DNA from 4 places in the Actinomadura rubteroloni genome. Region 4 is predicted to be linked to each of the others. Evidence: riboswitches for the same ligand, from Rfam matches in the RefSeq annotation. Region 4 holds a riboswitch; each other region holds the start of a gene.
What was found. Region 4 has a riboswitch for cobalamin ahead of metE (5-methyltetrahydropteroyltriglutamate--homocysteine S-methyltransferase). Riboswitches for the same ligand answer to the same signal wherever they lie in the genome.

Region 1 (5,100 bases), 2.1 Mb from region 4:
ACCGTCGTCTTGCCGCTGCCCGACGCGGGCGCGGCGACGACCAGCCGTGCTACCACTCGATGCCCTTCTGGCCCTTCTGCCCCGCGTCCATCGGGTGCTTCACCTTGGTCATCTCGGTGACGAGGTCGGCGGCCTCCAGCAGGCGCGGGTCGGCGTCCCGGCCGGTGATCACGACGTGCTGGGCGCCGGGCCGGTCGCGCAGGACGGCCACGACCTCGTCCACGTCGATCCATCCCCATTTCATGGGATAGGTGAACTCGTCCAGCACGTACAGCCGGTAGGTCTCGGCGGCCAGGTCCCGCTTGATCTGCGCCCAGCCCTCACGGGCGTCGGCGGCGTGGTCGTCCTCGCCGCCCGCTTTGCGGATCCAGGACCAGCCCTCGCCCATCTTGTTCCAGACGACCGTCCCGCCCTCGCCGCTGTCCCCGAGGACGCGCAGCGCCGTCTCCTCGCCGACGCGCCACTTCGCGGACTTCACGAACTGGAACACCCCGATCGGCCAGCCCTGGTTCCAGGCGCGCAGCGCGAGCCCGAACGCGGCCGTCGACTTGCCCTTCCCCGGCCCGGTGTGGACGACCAGCAGCGGCCGGTTGCGGCGCTCCCGCGTCGTCAGCCCGTCCTGCGGCACGTACTCCGGCTTCCCCTGCGGCATGATCGCTCCTCCTCTGGCCTCGCCGCCGCGACGCGGCGGCTTCCCTCGCGGACTCCCTCAGGCGGCGCGGTGGGCGCGGACGAGTCCGGCGAGGCTGCCGGCCGCCAGGTCGTCCAGCCGGACGGTCTCCGCGCCGAGCCGGGCGCCGAGCGCGGCGGCCAGGCCGAGCCGCACCGGGCCGGACTCGCAGTCCACGACGACGCACGCGACGCCGTCCAGCAGCGGCGCGGCGGCGGCCGGGTCCGCGCCGGACGTGGCGCGGCCGTCGGTGACGAGCACGAGCAGCGGACGCCGCGCCGGGTCGCGCAGCCGCTCGGCGCGCAGCACCCCGGCGGCGCGGACGAGCCCGGCGGCCAGCGGCGTCCGGCCCCCGGTCGGCAGCCGCTCCAGCCGCCGCGCGCCCGCCTCCACCGACGACGTCGGCGGCAGCGCGACCTCGGCGTCCCGGCCCCGGAACGTGACCAGGCCGACCTTGTCGCGGCGCTGGTAGGCGTCGCGCAGCAGGCTGAGCACGGCGCCCTTGACGGCGGTCATGCGGCGGCGCGCGGCCATCGAGCCGCTCGCGTCCACGACGAACAGGACGAGGTTGCCCTCGCGTCCGTCGCGGACGGCCGCCCGCAGGTCTCCCGGGCGCAGGACCAGCCCGGCGCCCGCGCGGCCCCTCGCGCGCTGGCGCGGCGCGGCGGCGCGCAGCGTGGCGGTCAGGTGGATCCCGGCGGACCCGGGACGGGCGCCGGTCACGCGGCCGTGCGACGTGCGGGCCTTGGACCGGCGTCCCGGCGCGCCCGCGCCGAGGCCCGGGACGGTGAACAGGCGCGGCTTGAACGCCGCCCCCGCCGACACGACGCTCTCGCGCCCGCCGCTCGGCGGCTCGTCCGCCGCGTCCGGCGCCCCGCCCCCGGCGCCCGCACCTGCGCCCTCGCCCGCGCTCGCATTGGCATCTGCGCCCGCACTCGCGTCGGCGCCCTCGGCCGAACCCGCGCCCGCGCCGGAGTTCGCGCCCGTGCCCGCGCCGGCACCCGCGCTCTCGTCCGCGCCGGAGCCGGTGGCATCGTCCGCGCCCGCAGCGTCGCCCGAGCCGGCGCCGTCGCCCGGACCGGCCGCGTCGTCCGCACCGCCGGAGCCGCCGGAGCCGCCGGGGCCGCCGGGGTCGTCGTCGGGCGGGTCGGGATCGGCGTGTTCGTCCAGGATCTCGTCCAGCCGGTCGCGGTCCAGGCCGGGCGCGTCGAACGGGTCGCGGCGGCGCCGGTGCGGCAGCGCGAGCCGCGCGGCGGTCCGGACGTCGTCGGCGGTCACCTCGGTCCGCCCGTTCCAGGCCGCGAGCGCCAGCGCCGCGCGGGCCGTGACGAGGTCGGCGCGCAGCCCGTCCACGTCGAACGCCGCGCACACCGCCGTGATCTGCCGCAGCGCCGCGTCGGTCAGCGCGACGTCCGGCAGCAGCGCGCGGGCGGCGGCGATGCGCCCGGCCAGCTCGGCCTCGGCGGACGCCCACAGCGCGGCGAACGAGCCCGGGTCGTCCTCGAACCGCAGCCGCCGCCGCACGACCTCGGCGCGCTCGGCCGGGTCGCGGGTCGCGGCGACCTCGACGGTCAGCCCGAAGCGGTCCAGGAGCTGCGGGCGCAGCTCGCCCTCCTCGGGGTTCATCGTCCCGACGAGCAGGAACCGCGCCGCGTGCCGCACCGACACGCCCTCGCGCTCGACGTGCGACTCGCCCATCGCGGCGGCGTCCAGCAGCAGGTCGACGAGATGGTCGTGCAGGAGGTTGACCTCGTCCACGTACAGGACGCCCCGGTGCGCGGCGGCCAGCAGTCCCGGCTCGAACGCGGTGACGCCCTCGGTCAGCGCCCGCTCGATGTCGAGGGAGCCGGTCAGCCGGTCCTCGGCCGCGCCGACGGGCAGTTCCACCAGCCGCGCCGGGCGCTCGCCGGCGCCGGAGTGGGGGCCGTCGGGGCAGCGCGGGTCGGGCGCGGACGGGTCGCACGAGAAGCGGCAGCCCGGCACGACCGGCACGGGCGGCAGCAGCGCGGCCAGCGCCCGGACGATCGTGGATTTGGCCGTGCCCTTCTCGCCGCGCACGAGCACACCGCCGACCCGCGGCGACACGGCGTTGACCAGCAGCGCCAGCTTGAGATCGTCCATGCCGACGATCGCGGAGAACGGGTAGCGCGCGTCGCTGGAGGCCATGCCCCACTGTCCTTCCGTCGGGTGTCCACGCCCGTTGGCGGTCCAAGCGGCGGCCGGAGTCTCCTGGCTCCCGGATCACCGTCCGTCCCCGGGCCTTCCGGCGTGTCCGCCGTGGCGTCGAGCGTGGGGACGGGCTCCCCGGTCACAGTTGCGGGACAGCCCCGGATTCGCACCGGGTTCCTCCTGTCCGCCGTCCGCAAGGATCGCACACTCCCGGCGATCTGGACGAAGACGGTCAGGTAATGGCGAACCAGACGGCCTTGCCGGGCTCGGGCTCCCCGATCCGCGCGACGGCCGCCCCGGTGCCCCACCGGCCCCCCGACAGCTCCCGCACGATCGCGAGGCCGCGTCCGCAGTCGCCGGACGTCCAGGAGTAGCCGGGCAGCCGCGCGGACGCGTCCCGGTCGAAGACGGCGCAGTAGACCGTTCCGGACGCGGCGTCGCGGCACAGCCACAGCTCGTGCGGACGGCTCCCGGCCGCGTGCTGGTGGGCGTTGGTGGCCAGCTCGCTGACCATGAGCCGTGCGTCGGCGCGCGCCTCGGCGGGCACGCCGAGCGCGGCCAGCGCCTCCTCCAGGACGGCGCGGGCGTGCCGGGCGCACTCGGGGCCGTCCGGCAGCGGCCACGTCCAGCCGGCGGGCGGAGCGAGGGGGTCGGTGGTCTGGGCTGAGACTTTCACGGGTCGGTCCTCCCGCTCGGGACGCCTTGGGCGGGGGCGCCCCTGGGCAACTCGTCACATTGCGTCCCCGAGCCGTCACGCGACAGCGTCTCGTGAGAATCTCAGCGGCGCAACTGGCTTCGCCAGATTGCTCCACCGAGTTCGTCAATCCCTGCGGATTCCGGCAATCACGTTGTGCGACGCCGCGCTGACGGAAAGACTCGCTAGCCATGACCTACCGGCCTACTGTGCGCGGTCGCCGGCTGGCCCGCGAGCTGCGCAAGCTGCGCGAGGAGCAGCGCCTCACCCTCCAGGACGTGGCGGACCGGCTCGCCTGGTCGCGCGCCACCGTCTCCCGTCTGGAGACCGGCCAGACCCGCCCCAAACCCGACGACATCGCCGCGCTGCTCGACCTGTACGGCGTCCCGAGCCCCGACCGGGACGCGCTGCTCACCCTCGCCCGCGAGGCGGGCCGGCGCGGCTGGTGGACGGCCTACGCCGACGTGTTCGCGGGCAGCTATGTGGCACTGGAGGACGACGCCTCGGAGATCCGCACCTGGGATCCGCAGCTCATCCACGGCCTGCTCCAGACGCAGGACTACTCGCGCGCCGTCATCACGGCGGGCCGCCTGCTCGCCACGCGCGAGCAGATCGAGCGCCGGGTGGACGCCCGCAAGATCCGCCAGGCGATCCTGGACCGGACCGACGCCCCCCGACTGCACATGATCATGGACGAGGGCGCCCTGCGGCGTCCGATCGGCGGGCTCCAGGTGATGGCCGCCCAATTGGACAAACTTGTGAAAATGGGCGAACGGTCCTTTGTCACCGTTCAGGTGCTGCCGTTCTCCACCATGGAACACGCCGGACTTGACGGACGTTTCACCATCCTTTCCTATTCCGACCCCGCCGATCCCGATATCGCCTACGTCGAGGGCACGATGGGCGACGTTTATGTGGAAAGCAGCGCGGAAATAGCGAAGCACAGGGACCGCTTCCGCCGGATCGAGGAGGCGGCCCTCACCCCCGAGGAATCCGCGCACCTCATGATCGAGGCGGCAAGGAGCGGCATGTGACGAAAACGCGGCGCGACACCGGCGGCTGCTGGCGCACCTCCTCCCACAGCGGCAGCGGGGAGCAGTGCGTCGAGGTGGCGGACCTGGCCGGCGGACGGTGCGTCGTCCGCGACTCCAAGGACCCGCAGGGCCCGGCCCTGGTCCTGTCCAGCACCGGCTGGAGCGCGCTGCTGGACTCGGTGCGCGGGGCCTGACCGGCGGCCGTCCGGCGCTTCACGGGGTGGGCGGCGCCACACCGGCGAAGCGGAATGATCGAATGGGAGTCGACGCTGAGAAGGATGCCCGCGGGTCCGCGGGCGCCGCGACTGGAAGAAGGACACCCGATGTCCACGCAGGCCGACGCCGCCCGGCTGCTCGTCCGCATCCTGGAGGCCGAAGGGGTCGAGTACGTCTTCGGCATCCCGGGCGAGGAGAACATCCATTTCGTCGACGCGCTCAACGACTCGTCGATCCGCTATGTCCTCGTCCGGCACGAGCAGGGCGCGGCGTTCATGGCGGAGATCTACGGGCGGCTGACCGGACGGGCCGGCGTC
Region 2 (5,100 bases), 740 kb from region 4:
GCGCCGCCCGCGTCGTGCAGCGCGCGGTTGATCGTCAGGATGTCCGAGCCGAGGGAGAAGATGCCCGAGACCAGGCACATGAGGTCCAGCCCGCCGGACGGCAGGCACTTGTCGACGTTGTTGGCGCCGATGTCCTCGGTGACGTATTTGACCTGACCCGGATGGGCGCGCAGGAACTTCACGGCCGCGTCGAGCTGGGACGTCGCGCCGTCGTACGTGCAGACGCCGCCCTTGATCATGCTCTGGGTGGTCTCGCCACTGCACCCCAGCCGGACGTGCTGCAGGTTCGGGTCGGATTTTTTTAGCGTCGCGTACAGCACGTCGGTGTAGGAGACGTTCACGTCTTTGCGGACGTCCGGCTGGTAGCCCGCCGCCAGCGAGTCGCCGAGCGACACGTAGTACGTCGGCTCGGCCGCCGACGCGCCCGAGGCGCCCGCGGTGACGAGCGTGGACGCGGTGAGCGCGGCCGCGGCGGCACGCGTCAGGCGGCGGAGGAGCGAAGGCCCGACGCGGTCGGAGGAGGAACGCTGGAGACGCGGCACGCGGGTCCCTTCCGGTCAAACGTGAAGGAGTTGCACGTTGTCTTGTACTCTCCCGCCCGCTCCCCGGCAACCCCCTGTGCACGTTTGCGGCATTTTCCGGACACTTTGGTCACCGTCCGTCACAGGAGTAACGGCACGGTGGGGTGGGCCGGCGGCGCGACCGCCGCCGGCCCTCCTCAGGCGCGGCGGGAGCGGCGCAGGTAGGCCGCGCCCGCGGCGAGGGCCGCGAGGACGGCCGCGCCGAGGCCGATCCAGAGCCAGCCGGCCGAACTCGTCCCCCGCCGCGCGGCCGTGGACGGCGTCGCGGCGGGGGCGGAGTTCGGCGCGGCGCCCGAACCGCTCACCCGGAACGTGAAGGAGCCGCTGATCGGGTGGCCGTCGGGCGAGACGACGCGCCAGCCGACCGTGTAGACCCCGCCGGGCAGTCCGGTGCGGACCGCCTGCGTGACCGTCCGGTCGACGGAGTGCGGCGGGCCCACCTGGACGCGGACGCCGTTCGGACCCGTCACGATCACGCGCGGGACCAGGACCGGGTCCGCGTAGGTGAGGGTGACCTGGCCCGGGTCGGCGACGGTCGCGCCGGCGCTCGGGCTGGTCGACCGCAGCGCCGTGTGCGCCGACGCGGGGGTCGCCGGGACCGCGAGCGCCAGTGCGCCGCCCGCCGCGAGGACCGCGGCGATCCGTGAGCGGACGGTCGTCATGCCCGGCTCCGCGACCGGGTCAGCGCGAACACGCCCGTGCCGACGCCGAGCACCCCGGCGACGAGCCCGAGGCCGCCGAGCAGGCGCGCCGTGTCGTCGGAGTCGGAGTCGGACGGTTTCGCGGCGGCGGCGGGCGTCGCCGAGCCCTTGGCGACGAGCGTCACCGAGGGCGCCGGATGCTCGGGCTCGGTGGCCCCGCCGGGATTCTGGTCCCACTTGACGACGTCGCCGCCCGAGTAGGTCTGCTCGGCGGGGAACAGGAGGCGGTCGGTGTCGGCGGGAAGGGGGCCGAGGGAGACGTCGAACTCCTCGAACTGGCCGGGGTCGATCTTGCCGCCCGTCCAGGTGATGGTCGCGGGCGCCTTGGTGAGCTGCGTGCCCTCGACGGTGACGGGCTTGGGCAGCGCGGCCTCCTCGACCTTCGCCGTCCAGCCGGGGACGGGACGCACCGAGACCGACGTGATCGGGTGGTCCTGCGGCAGGTGGACGACGAGCTTGACGGTCGACGCGTCGTCCCGCTCGTTCGGCACCCGGAAGCTGATCTTGGTGTAGCCGCCCTTCTCGGCGGTGCGGGGGTTGGCGGTGACGTGCGCGGACGCGGACGGGCCGAGGCCGAGCACGGCGACGGCGGCGAGGCCCGCCACAAGGGTGATCCGGCGAACCGGCATGGTGGTGCTCCGTTTCGAGACGTACGAGAAGAACCCGGGTGCCGAAGGCGGCCGGGTGACGTTGCGGCGCTCAGCCGAGCGCCCTCGAAACGGACGGCGGCCCCCGCCGGACCACGTCGTGCCGCAGCACGCGGACCACCGGACGCGGCCGGACGGCCGGAACCGGACGCGGAGCCGCCGGAGCCGAAGGACGCGAAAGAACCAGGAGGAGCCGCGCGGGCCGTCCGGCGAGCCGGCGCGCGAGCCCCCACACGGCGCGTTCGCCCCGCCGCAGCCACCACGCCGACACGAGCGCCGCGCCGAGGTGCGCGAGCGTCATCCACGAGCCGGAGTGGTGTTCGACGGGCGCCGGGACGGTCGCCGCGTGATGCATGACCATCCCCGGCCGGGACGACCCGCTGAACAGGCAGTGCAGCGCGTACTGCCCGCCGACGAGCACGCCGGTGATCGTGCGGAGCGACCGCTCGCGTCCGGCCAGCGCGAACCCGAGCAGCGCCGAGCCGCCGAACCCGGCCGTGACCGCCGCGACGGACACCGCGCACGACGACGCGACCGCGTGTCCGGAAACCGCGAGCACCGTGCACACGGTCGCGAAAACGACCGCGCGGGCGGCGCGCGACGACGGAACAGGGGCGGGCGGACTCATCTCGCCGACCATCGTAGAGCCGACGTCCGCGGCGTGACGCACCCCCCAACACTCCCTACATGTGGGACGGATGCAAAGCCGATCAACTAGATGTAGGGTCGTGGCCCGTGCTGGTTCGTCCCCGGCCGGAACCGGCCGGGGACGTCGCAAGAGGGAACCCGGTGTGATTCCGGGACTGCCCCGCAGCGGTGAGCGGGAACGACCGCCGTCACAGAGCACTGGACCCCGAGCCGGGGACCGGGAAGCGACGGCCACTAGGCCGCACCGAACGAGGTGCGACGCCCGCGAGTCCGAAGACCTGCCAGTACGACGGGAACGTCCAGGCTTCGCGGGAGGCCGGGCGCGGCGTCGCCGCGTGCCCTTCCGCGTCCGCGAGGGGAAGAGGGCACGTGACACAGGAACTCATCGCGCCGCCGGGACCGGCCGCCGAGGTGGAGCGCGCGTGCGCCGGGCTGGACGGCGTCGACCCCGCCCGGGTGCTCGCCGACGGCGGCGACCGCGAGCAGGCGGTGCGCGAGGCCGCCGCGCTGGTCGCGGTGGAGCCCGCGTACTCGCGCGTCGCGGCGCGGCTGCTGGCCGGGCTGATCGCGGACGAGGCCGCCGCCGAGGGCGTCACGACGTTCGCGGGCTCGGTGGCCGCCGCGCACGCGCAGGGCCTGCTGAACGAGCGGACCGCGACGTTCGTCGCCCGCAACGCCGACGCCCTCGACGCGCTGGTCGACCACGCCGATGACGACAGGTTCGAGTACTTCGGCCTGCGCACCCTCTACGACCGGTACCTGCTGCGGCATCCGTCCACGCGCCGCGTCCTGGAGCGTCCGCAGCACTTCTGGCTGCGCGTCGCGGCCGGGCTCGCCGACACGGTCGAGGAGGCCGCCGAGCTGTACGCGCTGCTCGGCGGGCTCGCCTACCTGCCCAGCTCGCCGACACTGTTCAACTCCGGCGCGCGCCGCCCGCAGCTCTCGTCCTGCTTCCTGCTGGACGCGCCGCGCGACGAGCTGGAGTCCATCTACGCGCGGTACGCGCAGGTCGCGCGGCTCAGCAAGTACGCGGGCGGCATCGGGATCTCGTGGACGCGCGTCCGGTCGCGCGGCTCGCTGATCCGGGGGACGAACGGGCACTCCAACGGCATCGTCCCGTGGCTGCGGACGCTGGACAGCTCCGTCGCGGCCGTCAACCAGGGCGGACGCCGCAAGGGCGCGGCCTGCGTCTACCTGGAGCCGTGGCACGCCGACGTCGAGGAGTTCCTCGAACTGCGCGACAACACCGGAGAGGACGCGCGCCGCACCCACAACCTCAACCTCGCGAACTGGATCCCGGACGAGTTCATGCGCCGGGTCGAGGCCGACGAGGACTGGTCGCTGTTCGACCCGAAGGAGGTCCCCGAGCTGACGGACCTGTGGGGCGACGCGTTCGACGCGGCGTACCGGGCGGCGGAGAAGGCGGGACGGTTCGTCCGGCGGATCCCGGCGCGGCGGCTGTACGGCCGGATGATGCGGACGCTCGCCGAGACGGGCAACGGCTGGATGACGTTCAAGGACGCCGCCAACCGCGCCTGCAACCAGACCGCCGAGCCGGAGAACGTCGTCCACCTGTCGAACCTGTGCACGGAGATCCTGGAGGTCACGTCCGACGGCGAGACGGCCGTCTGCAACCTCGGGTCGGTCAACCTCGCCGCGCACACCGGCCCGGACGGCGTGGACTGGGAGCGGCTGCGCCGGACCGTCCGGACGGCCGTCCGCTTCCTGGACCGGACGATCGACCGCGGCTTCTACCCCACCGAGGAGGCCGCCGAAGCGAACCGCAAGTGGCGGCCGATGGGCCTCGGCGTGATGGGCCTCGCGGACGTGTTCTTCAAGCTGCGCCTGCCGTTCGACTCGCCCGAGGCCCGCGCGCTGTCCACCCGGATCGCCGAGGAGATCGCGCTCGCGGCCTACCACGCGTCCGCCGACCTGGCCGAACTGCACGGCCCGCTGCCCGCCTACGCGCAGACGCGGACGGCGCGCGGCCAGCTCCACCCGGACCACTTCCCGGACGCGACGCCCGCCGCCGAGTGGGCGGCGCTGCGCGAGCGCGTCGCGGCCGTCGGCCTGCGCAACTCGCTGCTGATCGCCATCGCGCCGACCGCGACGATCGCGTCCATCGCGGGCTGCTTCGAGTGCGTCGAGCCGCAGGTGTCCAACCTGTTCAAGCGCGAGACGCTGTCGGGCGAGTTCCTCCAGATCAACGGCTACCTCGTCGCGGATCTCAAGCGGCTCGGGCTGTGGACGCCCGCCGTCCGGGACGCGATCAAGCGGGCGAACGGCTCCGTCCAGGGCATCACGGACCTGCCGGACGAGCTGCGCGCGCTCTACCGGACGGCCTGGGAACTGCCGCAGCGCGCCCTGATCGACCTCGCCGCCGCCCGCACCCCGTACATCGACCAGGCGCACTCGCTGAACCTGTTCCTGGAGACGCCGACGATCGGGAAGCTGTCCTCGATGTACCTGTACGCGTGGAAGCAGGGCCTGAAGACGACGTACTACCTGCGGTCGCGCCCCGCG
Region 3 (5,100 bases), 1.6 Mb from region 4:
GAGTGCGGCGGCCTCGGTGCCCTCGCCTCGGCACTGCGACGTGCCATCGTGCGAGGCGGCTTGAGCGGCCGGGACGCTGAGCGCCACGCCGCCGGTCAGGACGAGCGCGGCGAGGCCCAGGCGGATACCGGGCATGTTCTCACGACGGGTCACGGGACCAGCACGACCTTCCCCGCGACGGTTCCGGACTCGGCCAGCCGCAGCGCGTCGGCGGCGCGTTCGAGGGGCAGCCGCGCGGCGATCCGGACGGTGATGTCGCCGCGCTGGAGGGCGGCGAAGACCTGCGCGAGGTCGGAGCGGAGCCGGGCGCGGAACCGGTTCGCGGCCAGTGCCCGTCCCGCCCAGACGTTGAAGAAATAGGCGCGGCGCCGGTTGGGCAGGGTCTGCCACAGCCAGATCCGGGCGAGCAGCTTGAGAACGGGCCACCGCTTGGATCCCCGGTCGTCCCGGGTCGAGGCGGTGCCGTAGGAGACGAGCGTGCCCCCCGGGGCGAGCAGACGCCACGAGTCCACGATGCCGGGGCCGCCGACGTGGTCGAAGACGGCGTCCACCCCGCCCGGGGCGAGTTCGCGGACCCGTGCGGCGACGTCGTCGGCGCGGTAGTCGACCGGGACGACGTCCTGGTCCCGCAGCGCCGCGTGGTGACGGGCCGACGCCGTACCGATCACCGTCACGCCGGCGGCACGAGCGAGTTGGACGAGCACCGAACCGACACCGCCGCTGGCACCGTGCACGAGAATCGTCTGCCCGGCGCGGACACGCGCCTTTCGATGCAGCATCTGCCACGCGGTGATGCCGTTGACGACCAGCGCCTCCGCCTCCGCTGCGCCGACGCCGTCCGGGACCGGCACGACGTCCGCCGCGTCGACCACGACGTGGCTGGCCCAGCCGCCGACCTTGACCAGCGCGGCGACCCGGGCGCCGACCAGGTCCGGTGCGACGCCCGCGCCGACGGCCAAGACCGTCCCGACGAGGTCGTAGCCGGGGACGAACGGGAACGGCGGCTGGTCGTAGTAGCGGCCCCGGCGCATCTGCTGCTCGGCGAAGGAGACGCCGGTCGCCTCCATCCGGATCACCACGCGGCCGGGCCCGGCGGCGGGGACGGTCCCGTGGCGGATCTGCAGGCCGTCCGGTTCGACCCGGCCCGGCAGGACGACCTCGACCAGTTCTTCGGTGTTCACGGCGATCTCCTGTACCTAGAGGCTCATGCTTTCGTTAGAAGTTATAACCGGACGCTTGGATGAGTGTCAATAGCGTTCGTGATACCTTCTAACTGGAGTCGGGGAGGTGGTCATGGCGGGTACAGCCACGCCGCGCGAGCGCTATCGCGCCCAGGTCCGCGCCGAGATCAAGGGGCACGCGCGGGAGCAGATCGCCACGACGGGCGCGTCGGCACTTTCGCTCAACGCGATCGCCAAGCGGATGGGGATGAGCGGGCCCGCGCTCTACCGCTACTACTCGGGCCGCGACGAGCTGATCACCGACCTCGTCCGGGACGCCTACCGCAGCCTCGCCGACACGCTCGGATCAGCGGCCGAAGCGGGCGCCGACCTCGCCGGACTGGCGCACGCCCTGCGCGCCTGGGCGCTGGAGGACCCGCAGCGGTACCTGCTCATCTACGGCACGCCCGTCCCCGGCTACCACGCGCCGGACGACATCACCCTCATCGCGTCCGAGACGATGGCGCTCCTGCTCGACGCCTGCATGACGCTGGACCCGCCGGCGACGCCGCTCGACGCGCACCTGGCCGACCACCGCGCCTGGGCGGGCGACCACCCGGCGCCGCCCGCCGTGCTGCACAAGGCGCTGAGCTTCTGGACACGGATGCACGGCGTCCTGTCCCTGGAAGTCGCCGGTCAATTCACCGGAATGGGCTTCGACCCGGCGCAGCTCTACGCGGCCGAACTCGCGGACGTCTTGGCCGACTGACTACCCGGCCGCAAGCGGATGCCCGGTCTCGCGCAGCCTCCACCGGCCGCCGTCGCGGGACAGGACGGTCAGCGACAGCGGCTCCGTGTCGATCCGCCAGAACCCGCCGGGCGGCGCGGCCAGCACGTGCAGGACGGCGGCGCGGATCAACGCGGGATGCGTGACGGCCGCAACCCGCAGCGAACCCGCCGGCAGACGCTCCAACCACGTCGCCATGCGCGCCATCGCCCGGGACAGCGGCTCACCGCCGTGGGGAGAAGCGTCCGGGTCCGACATCCACGCGACCAGGCCCGCCGGATCCTCGGTCTCCAGTTCGGACAGCGTACGGCCGCGCCATCCGGCGACGTCCACGTCCGCGAGAAGCGGGTCGGTGGCCGCGTCCAGGCCGAGTGCCTGCGCGGTCGCGCGGCAGCGGGCCTCGGGACCCCGGTAGGCGACGTCGATCCGCCGGAGCGCGCCACGGCGTTCGCGGGCTGCGGCCAGGCCGTGCGCGGTGAGCGGTTCGTCGTCCGGGAAGCGGGCGGAGCGGGTCGCCTCCGTCGGCGCGTGCGCGACGAGGAAAAGCCGGACCGTCACCGCCCGGTGACCGAGACGGACGTGAACAGCCTTTCATTGACGGTTCGACGCGCGGAGCTTAAGGTCACGACGGTAGATGGTAGGGGAAGTCGGTGGAAATCCGGCACGGTCGCGCCACTGTGATCCGTCCCGTCCCGGGACCGGAGAGTCAGACCTCCGCCATCGCAAACGGTCCATCGAGCGTGGGACGCAGGATCCCCGGGAGGCCCCACATGAGCACGTCCACCACCCTTGACGGTGCGCGCACCGGCTCCACCCCCGTCGTCCTCGGCGGCACGCGCGCCGCCCTGTGGCTGTTCGGCACCGTTCTGCTCGGTGTGGCGCTGTACTACTTCATCGGCATCGACCAGGGCGCCACCTCGGTGTTCGGCAACGACACGCACGTGCACGAGTTTGTCCACGACGCGCGGCACTTCCTCGGTTTCCCCTGCCACTGATCCACGGCACCGGACACAACTGAAGGAGTAGGCCGTGGAACGGCACTTCATCGTCCGCGGCATGGCCGTGGGCGCGATCGGCGGGCTGCTGGCGTTTCTGTTCGCCCGGATCTTCGCCGAGCCGCAGATCCAGAAGGCGATCGACTACGAGAGCGGCCGCCACACCGCCCAGTCCGCGCTCGACAAGGCAGCCGGACTGGCCGTCGAGCACGAGCACGCCGAACCATTCAGCCGCGCCTTCCAGGGCAACGTCGGCATCGGCGTGGGCATCATCGCGTTCGGTATCGCCATGGGCGCGCTGTACGCCGTCGCTTATGCGCTGGCCTGCGGACGCACGGGCAAGGTCCGGCCGCGGACGCTCGCACTGCTGGTCGCCGGGGGCGGTTTCCTCGCCCTGTACCTGATCCCGTTCGCCAAGTACCCCGCCAATCCCCCGGCCATCGGTCACGAGGACACGATCCGGGAGCGCAGCGGGCTCTACCTGCTGATGGTCGGGATCTCGATCGTCGTCCTGGTGGCCGGGGCGTGGCTCGGGCAGCGGCTCCAGGCCCGCTTCGGCACGTGGAACGCCACGCTGCTCGCCGTCCTGGCCTGCGCGGTGGTTCTCGGCGCGGTGATGCTCGTCCTGCCGTCCTTCGGCGAGCTCAGTGCGAACGTCGAGGCGTACGGACATCACGCCACCGAGACACCGCTGCCCCTGCGAGACGCGCAAGGACGCATCGTCTACCCCGGCTTCCCCGCCGACACCCTGTTCGCCTTCCGCTTCTTCTCGGTTGCAGCGCAGGCCGTTCTGTGGGGGACGATCGGGCTGTGTTTCGCGCCGCTCGCCGAACGCCTGCTCGGCCCGCGTCCGGACACGAACGCGGCACCCGCCACCGTCTGACCCGCCGCCCCGTGAGAACCGACAGGGTTCGCTCGTGCGCCGCATCCTCAACGCGCTGCACGGCCCCGTTGGCTCGCCATGAAACGGCACGTAGTTAGCAGGCTGGTTCAGTGCGGGCGGGCAACCGCCGGTTCTGCCTTGCGGGTTCTCACTTCACCGGAGCGAGCGCAGGGCGCTCAGCGGATCGTGACCGGCGGGCGCGGCGTCAGACCAAGGGCTTACCGTCGGCGAAGAGGCCTCCGGTCGGGCCGTCAGGCGGACAGGATGGCGGCCCGGACGCCACAGGACGGCTACCCATCGAATCACCCCAGCTCGTGCGCTTCACCGGTGACCGTTGGAAGCTGTTCGGCCAGGTCGTCGACACCCGCAAAGCGCCTGGGCGGCTAACACATGCCGGCGGGAGGCTGGCCCGCGCGGGCCAGCCTCCCGCCCGGACGGCCCGAGAAAGAGGCCCCCGCTCGCCGCTCTCGCCCTGGTGGGAGACCAGCAGCGCACTCATCGCAGGCAGCCACTGGGCGGCATCGATCAGGTGCCGGTGGAGCTCCGTTCGCTTCTGGTCGCCTCGCGGACCAAGAGTGCGATCAAGAGGCGGACGGTAGCCTCGATGCCCCATCGCACGCCCGGTCCGGGGACCGCAGTGGTGAAGGACGCCGACCAGGTCAAGCCGGTGGTGCCGTCCGCCACGGGTTCCAGAGCGATGGTCGCCTGGTAATCCTTGACCGGGATCAGCCGACCGATGTACCGATAGGACAACCGCGACGGCCGCTCCTGCTCGGTGATCTCCTCGCGGATCAGGAACGGCCACATGCCCGTGATCCGAACGGCTCCCACACCGCCCGCGACGCCGTCCTTCGACCAGCGTGACGTCATGATGAGCGGCCGTGCCCAGGACGACCACGAGGGCGCGTCCGCCAGCAGCCCGAACACCAAGTCCGGGTCCGCCTCGATCGTCCGCCGGATCTCATAACCGTCGCGCCGCATCAGCGTCTCCCGTCCCGCGTCCGGGCCGGAGCCTCCGGCCGGGACCTCCGAGCCAAGCAGCTCGGCCGTCCCGGCAGTAGACAGGTCGTTGACAACGAAACCGGCCCGACCCGCGCCAGGGCGCATGGGCGCAGAAGGCCCAACTGCGAGGCGCAGCGAGAATCGCGCGGATCCGCGATGACGACGAATTCAGTGCCGCCATCGGCGCTCGCAGAAGGCGGATCAGCGGCGCTAGCCGCCGACCGGCCCGAACACCGAACCCGATGACGACGTCATGACCGTCCACGATGAACG
Region 4 (5,100 bases):
CCCGTCGAGCTGTTCGGCGAAGTACTGGACCATGTCGTTGCGTTCGGGCTCGCCGTGGACGAGGACGTCCAGCCCGATGTCCTCCTGGAGCCGGACGACCCGGGCGATCTCATCCTTCATCGCCCGCGTGTAGGCGGCGTCGTCGAGCCGTCCGGCCTTGTGGTCGGCGCGGGCGCGGCGGAGCGCGGCGGTCTGCGGGAACGACCCGATCGTCGTCGTGGCGAGGTCGGGCAGGCCGAGCCGGGCGCGCTGCGCGGCGAACCGGACGGCCCGGTCGCCGCGCCGCGCGTCGTCGAGCACGTCCAGCCGGGCGCGGACCCGGGGGTCGGGACGCGGACGCGCCGGAGCCGGGGCGTCCAGGTCGAGCGTGCGGCCGAGCGCGACCACCTCGGCGACCTTCTGCCGCGCGAACGCCAGCCGTCCGCGCACGTCGGCGGGCAGCGCGGTCTCGGCGTCCAGGTCGAGCGGGACGTGCAGCAGCGAGCACGACGTGCTCACCTCGACCTTGTCGCTGAGCCCGAGCAGCGCCGGGAGGACCGCCTTGACCCGTGCGACGTCGGTGCGCCACACGTTGCGGCCGTCAACCATGCCCGCAACGACGGTCGTCCGAGGCAGGCCGCCGATCGAACCGAGGACGTCCACGTTGCGCGGCCCGGCCACGAAGTCCAGCGCCACCGCTTCCACCGGGGCCGTACCGAGTGCGCGCAGTGCGTCCGCGCCGATCGTCCCGAAGTAGGACGCGACGAGGATCCGGGGCCGGCTGGGCAGCGCCGCGAGCCGCCGGTAGACCCGCGCGAGCGCCGCCGTCTCGGCGTCGGTGCGGTCGGCGACGAACGCGGGCTCGTCGAGCTGCACCCACGCCGCGCCCGCCCCGGCGAGGCGTTCCAGCAGCTCGGCGTACACCTCGACCAGGCCGTCGAGCAGGTCGAGCGGCCGGAACCCGGCGGGCGCGTCCGGCGCCGCCTTGGCCAGCAGCAGGTAGGTCAGCGGGCCCACCAGCACCGGACGGGTCTCGACGCCGAGCCCGCGCGCCTCCTGGTACTCGGCGATCGGCTTCGCCCGCGCGCCCTCGGCCAGCGCGAACCGGGTGCCGGGACCGATCTCCGGGACGATGTAGTGGTAGTTGGTGTCGAACCACTTCGTCATCTCCAGCGCCGGGACGTCCGGGACACCGCGCGCCATCGCGAAGTACCGATCCAGCCCGGTGAGATGGCGGTACCGGTCGGGCACCGCGTCGACCAGCACGCTGGTGTCGAGCATGTGGTCGTAGAGCGAGAAGGTGTTGGACGGGATCGTGTCGAGGCCCGCGTCGCGCAGCTCCGTCCACACCGCGCGGCGCAGCTCGCGTGCGGTGCGGGTGAGCGCGGCGGCGTCCGACCGTCCGGCCCAGTAGTCCTCGACGGCGAACTTCAGTTCCCTGTGGGCACCGATCCGGGGGTATCCGAGGATCGTCGTTCTCATCGGCAGCATCCCTCGCCTTGCCAGGCGCGGCGTCCGGAGACGGCTCGGCGCGCACGGCGGGGCTCACCCCGGCGGGCGCGTCCCGGGCCCTCCCACGAGGCCGCGGACCACCGCGCGCCGGGCGGCGCGCGGGCGGAGGCAGGTCTTCGGACTCGCGGGCGCCATGCCGGACGGGCATGTCCTACTGGCCGTCGCTTCCCAGGCGGGTGCGCCCAGTGCGTATGACGGCGGTCGTTCCCACTCACCGCTGCGGGGCAGTCCCGGATTCGCACCGGGTTCCCTCTTACGACACCCGGATCGCGGGGACCCGGGTGAACCGTCCGCGTTCCCGAGTCTAGCGATGCTCTATCCCTACCGTTTAAGTTGACAATCCGCCGACGGCTGCTCCATGATCGCGAACGTTGTCCCCTCGCTGCCCTGGAGTCTGTTTTGAGTGGTTTTGAGCCGTCGCGGCGGAACGTGCTCGCGGCCGGGGCCGGCGGCGCGCTGGCGGCGGCCCTCACCGCCCGTCCCGCCGCCGCGGCGTCGGCGCGGCGGCCGAACATCCTGTGGCTGATCAGCGAGGACAACAACCCCTACATCGGCGCGTACGGCGACCGGGTGGCACGCACGCCGACGCTGGACCGGCTCGCGCGGGACGGCGTCCGGTACGAGAACGCCTTCTCCGCCGCGCCCGTCTGCGCGCCGTCGCGGTTCGCGCTGGTCACCGGCCTGCCCGCCGAGACCAGCGGCCCGGCCGAGAACATGCGCGCCGTCGGGCGCCTGCCGTCGTTCGCGCGGGCCGTCCCGGAGTACCTGCGCGCGGCCGGCTACTACTGCACGAACAACGCCAAGAGCGACTACAACTCGCCGATCGACCCGGCGCGGGTGTGGGACGCGTCCAGCACCACCGCGCACTGGCGGAACCGCCCCGCCGACGCCCCGTTCTACTCGGTCTTCACCTACATGACGACCCACGAGTCGCAGATCTTCACCGCCGGGCCCGGCCGCACGCGCCCCGAGGACGTCCGCGTCCCCGCCTACGTGCCCGACGTGCCCGCGATCCGCGAAGACCGCGCCCGGTACTACGACCTGATGGAGAAGATGGACGGGCAACTCGCCGCCCGCCTGGCCGAACTGGAAGCCGACGGGCTCGCCGAGGACACCATCGTGTTCTACTTCGGCGACAACGGCGGCATCCTCCCCCGCAGCAAGCGGTACTGCTACGACAGCGGACTGCGCACACCCCTGATCGTCCGGTATCCGCGCAAATGGGCGCACCTGGCCCCCGCACGACCCGGCTCGGTCATCACTGCGCCCATCACCGTGTCCCTGGACCTACCGCCAACCGTCCTCGGACTGGCGGGCCTGCGGGCGCCGAGCCACATGACGGGCACGTCCCTCGCCGCGCGGCACCGTCCCGCCTACGCATTCGGGATGCGCAACCGGATGGACGAGCGCTACGACATCGTCCGTACCGTCCGCGACGAACGGTTCCGCTACATCCGCAACTACAGCCCGCACCGCCCGTACGGGCAGCACCAGGCGTACGCATGGCAGCAGAAGGGTTACCAGGTCTGGGAGCAGGCGCATCTGGACGGCACGCTGACGCCCGTCCAGGAGCGCTTCTGGCGCGAGAAGCCCGCCGAGGAGCTGTACGACCTGCGCGCCGACCCGGACGAGGTCCGCAACCTGGCCGCCGACCCGCGCCACCGGAGCCACCTGAACCGGCTGCGCCGCGCACTCGACCAGCACCTCCTCGACGTCAACGACAACGGCTTCATCCCCGAGGGCTCCGCGCTGGAGGGCTACGACGCGAGCCGCGCGCCGGGCGCGTACCCGCTGCGCCGCGTGCTGGACGTAGCCGGAACCGCGATCCGCCGCGACCCCCGCGACGTCGCGAGACTCACCCGCGCCCTCGCCGACGACAACGAAGTGATCCGCTACTGGGCCGCGTCCGGCCTGCTCATGCAGAAGGGCAAAGCCGCCGCACCGGCCGCAGACGCCCTGACCCGAATACTCACCAACGACCCGTCGCCCCAGGTCCGCATCGTCGCCGCCGAAACCCTGGCCCGCCTCGGCGACCGTACCGAACAGGCGGTCTCCTACCTCGCCTCCACATTGGACGACCACCCGGACGCGCAGGTGCGGCTCCAGGCCCTCAACGCGCTCACCTACCTCGGGGACGCCGCACGCCCCGCGCTGCCCGCCATCGACCGCGCCGCGCGCTCGACCGCCGAGTACCTGCACAACGCCGGGAAGTACCTGAGCCTCGTCCTGGCCGGCGCCTACACGCCCGCCACCCCGATCTTCGGCGCCTGACCCCCGTAACGCCCGCCGCCGCCCGGACCAAGGAGGGGAGAAAACCGACACGGGAGGCGAGCCTGTATGACCGCTGACGAACCGGAGGTCCGGGCGATCGGGCGAGATCCCGCCGTGTTCGAGGCGTTCTACCGCCGTCACGTCCGCATGGTGACGGGCTTCGTCGCCCGCCGCACCGGCGACCCGCACGCGGTGGACGACCTCACCACCGAGATCTTCCTCGCCGCCGTCGAGGCGGCCGACGGGTACCGCCCCGGACGCGGCAGCCCGTCGGCGTGGCTGGTGGGCGTCGCGCGCAACGTCCTCGCCGCCGAGCGCCGCAGTTCCGCCCGCCGGCTGGACGCGCTGGCCCGCGCCGCCGCCCGGCGCCCGCTGGACGACGACGCCGTCGCCCGGCTGGAGGAGCGCATCGACGCCGAACGCGACGCGCGCCGCGTCCGCGCGGAGATCGCGGGCCTGCCGCCCGGCCCGCGCGCCGTCCTCGAACTGGTCGACGTGGACGGCCTGACGATCACCGAGGCCGCCGCCGTCCTGCGGATCCGGCAGGGGACGGCCCGCGTCCGGCTGCACCGCGCCCGTCGGCTGCTCCGGCAGGCGCCCACGACCGAACCGACGCTGGAGGGAATCTCATGACGACCACCGACCGGCCGCTGGAGCCGTTCGAGGAGCGGCGGCTCGCCGAGCTGAAGGCGTTCGTGGCCGCCCGCGCGGACGCGGCGCCGTCCCGCCGCCCGCGCGCGGCCCTGGCCGCGTCGGCGGCGGCGCTGACGCTCGCCGCGTCGGCGGCCGTGGCGCTGGCGACGTCGGGCGGGCCCGCGGCGCAGGCGTACGCGATCGAGCGGAAGCCGGACGGCGTCGTCTACGTCCGCATCCGGGACGGCGTGGATGCGGGCGCGCTGACCCGTCAGCTCGAACGCCTCGGCGTGCCGGCCCGCGTCTACTCCGTCCCGGAGGGCGAGGTCTGTCACCAGCCGCACGTCGCGCTGGTGGACGACGTCCCGCGCGGCCTCTACGGCCTGCCCGGCGGCGGCGTCGAAGGGCACCGGGCGGCGGCGGGCGAGATGGTGATCCGCATGGACACGCGTCTGTTCCGTCCGGGCCAGTACTTGCTGTTCGGGCTGAAGAAGCAGCACGGGACGTGGTTCAACGTCAGCCAGTACCTCGTGACGGGCCGGGTGGAGCCGTGCCGCTTCGTCCCCGCGCCCCCGGCCCGGACCCTCCCCACCGAAGACGGTCAGGAGGTCGTACTCGTGGAGCCGTCGATCGTGGTCCCGTAACGGAGAACGGCCCCCGGCGGGCGAGCCGGGGGCCGTTCACCGAACGGGGGTCAGAAGGCTT

Region 1: linked by a shared signal. The riboswitch ahead of BTM25_RS10550 (putative cobaltochelatase) and the one ahead of metE (5-methyltetrahydropteroyltriglutamate--homocysteine S-methyltransferase) in region 4 are both predicted to bind cobalamin.
Region 2: linked by a shared signal. The riboswitch ahead of BTM25_RS04525 (ribonucleoside-diphosphate reductase subunit alpha) and the one ahead of metE (5-methyltetrahydropteroyltriglutamate--homocysteine S-methyltransferase) in region 4 are both predicted to bind cobalamin.
Region 3: linked by a shared signal. The riboswitch ahead of BTM25_RS08545 (CbtB domain-containing protein) and the one ahead of metE (5-methyltetrahydropteroyltriglutamate--homocysteine S-methyltransferase) in region 4 are both predicted to bind cobalamin.

What each region holds. Positions count from the first base shown of each region.
Region 1 is NZ_MTBP01000001.1:2,369,338-2,374,437, reverse strand. Features, by position in the region: gene BTM25_RS10560 (cobyrinate a,c-diamide synthase) at 1-56, opposite strand, end outside; gene cobO (cob(I)yrinic acid a,c-diamide adenosyltransferase) at 50-652, opposite strand; gene BTM25_RS10550 (putative cobaltochelatase) at 710-2,836, opposite strand; cobalamin riboswitch at 2,894-3,018, opposite strand; gene BTM25_RS10545 (ATP-binding protein) at 3,072-3,515, opposite strand; gene BTM25_RS10540 (helix-turn-helix domain-containing protein) at 3,725-4,567, shown strand; gene BTM25_RS10535 (DUF397 domain-containing protein) at 4,564-4,761, shown strand; gene BTM25_RS10530 (acetolactate synthase large subunit) at 4,891-5,100, shown strand, end outside.
Region 2 is NZ_MTBP01000001.1:1,028,810-1,033,909, forward strand. Features, by position in the region: gene BTM25_RS04505 (SGNH/GDSL hydrolase family protein) at 1-542, opposite strand, end outside; gene BTM25_RS04510 (copper resistance CopC family protein) at 719-1,243, opposite strand; gene BTM25_RS04515 (YcnI family copper-binding membrane protein) at 1,240-1,911, opposite strand; gene BTM25_RS04520 (hypothetical protein) at 1,982-2,557, opposite strand; cobalamin riboswitch at 2,655-2,877, shown strand; gene BTM25_RS04525 (ribonucleoside-diphosphate reductase subunit alpha) at 2,947-5,100, shown strand, end outside.
Region 3 is NZ_MTBP01000001.1:1,926,727-1,931,826, reverse strand. Features, by position in the region: gene BTM25_RS08565 (SRPBCC family protein) at 1-153, opposite strand, end outside; gene BTM25_RS08560 (medium chain dehydrogenase/reductase family protein) at 150-1,181, opposite strand; gene BTM25_RS08555 (TetR/AcrR family transcriptional regulator) at 1,294-1,929, shown strand; gene BTM25_RS08550 (histidine phosphatase family protein) at 1,930-2,505, opposite strand; cobalamin riboswitch at 2,529-2,683, shown strand; gene BTM25_RS08545 (CbtB domain-containing protein) at 2,718-2,942, shown strand; gene BTM25_RS08540 (CbtA family protein) at 2,977-3,825, shown strand; gene BTM25_RS08535 (SRPBCC family protein) at 4,351-4,806, opposite strand.
Region 4 is NZ_MTBP01000001.1:285,112-290,211, reverse strand. Features, by position in the region: gene metE (5-methyltetrahydropteroyltriglutamate--homocysteine S-methyltransferase) at 1-1,461, opposite strand, end outside; cobalamin riboswitch at 1,599-1,779, opposite strand; gene BTM25_RS01360 (sulfatase-like hydrolase/transferase) at 1,891-3,762, shown strand; gene BTM25_RS01355 (RNA polymerase sigma factor) at 3,829-4,395, shown strand; gene BTM25_RS01350 (hypothetical protein) at 4,392-5,039, shown strand; gene BTM25_RS01345 (acyl-CoA dehydrogenase) at 5,090-5,100, opposite strand, start outside.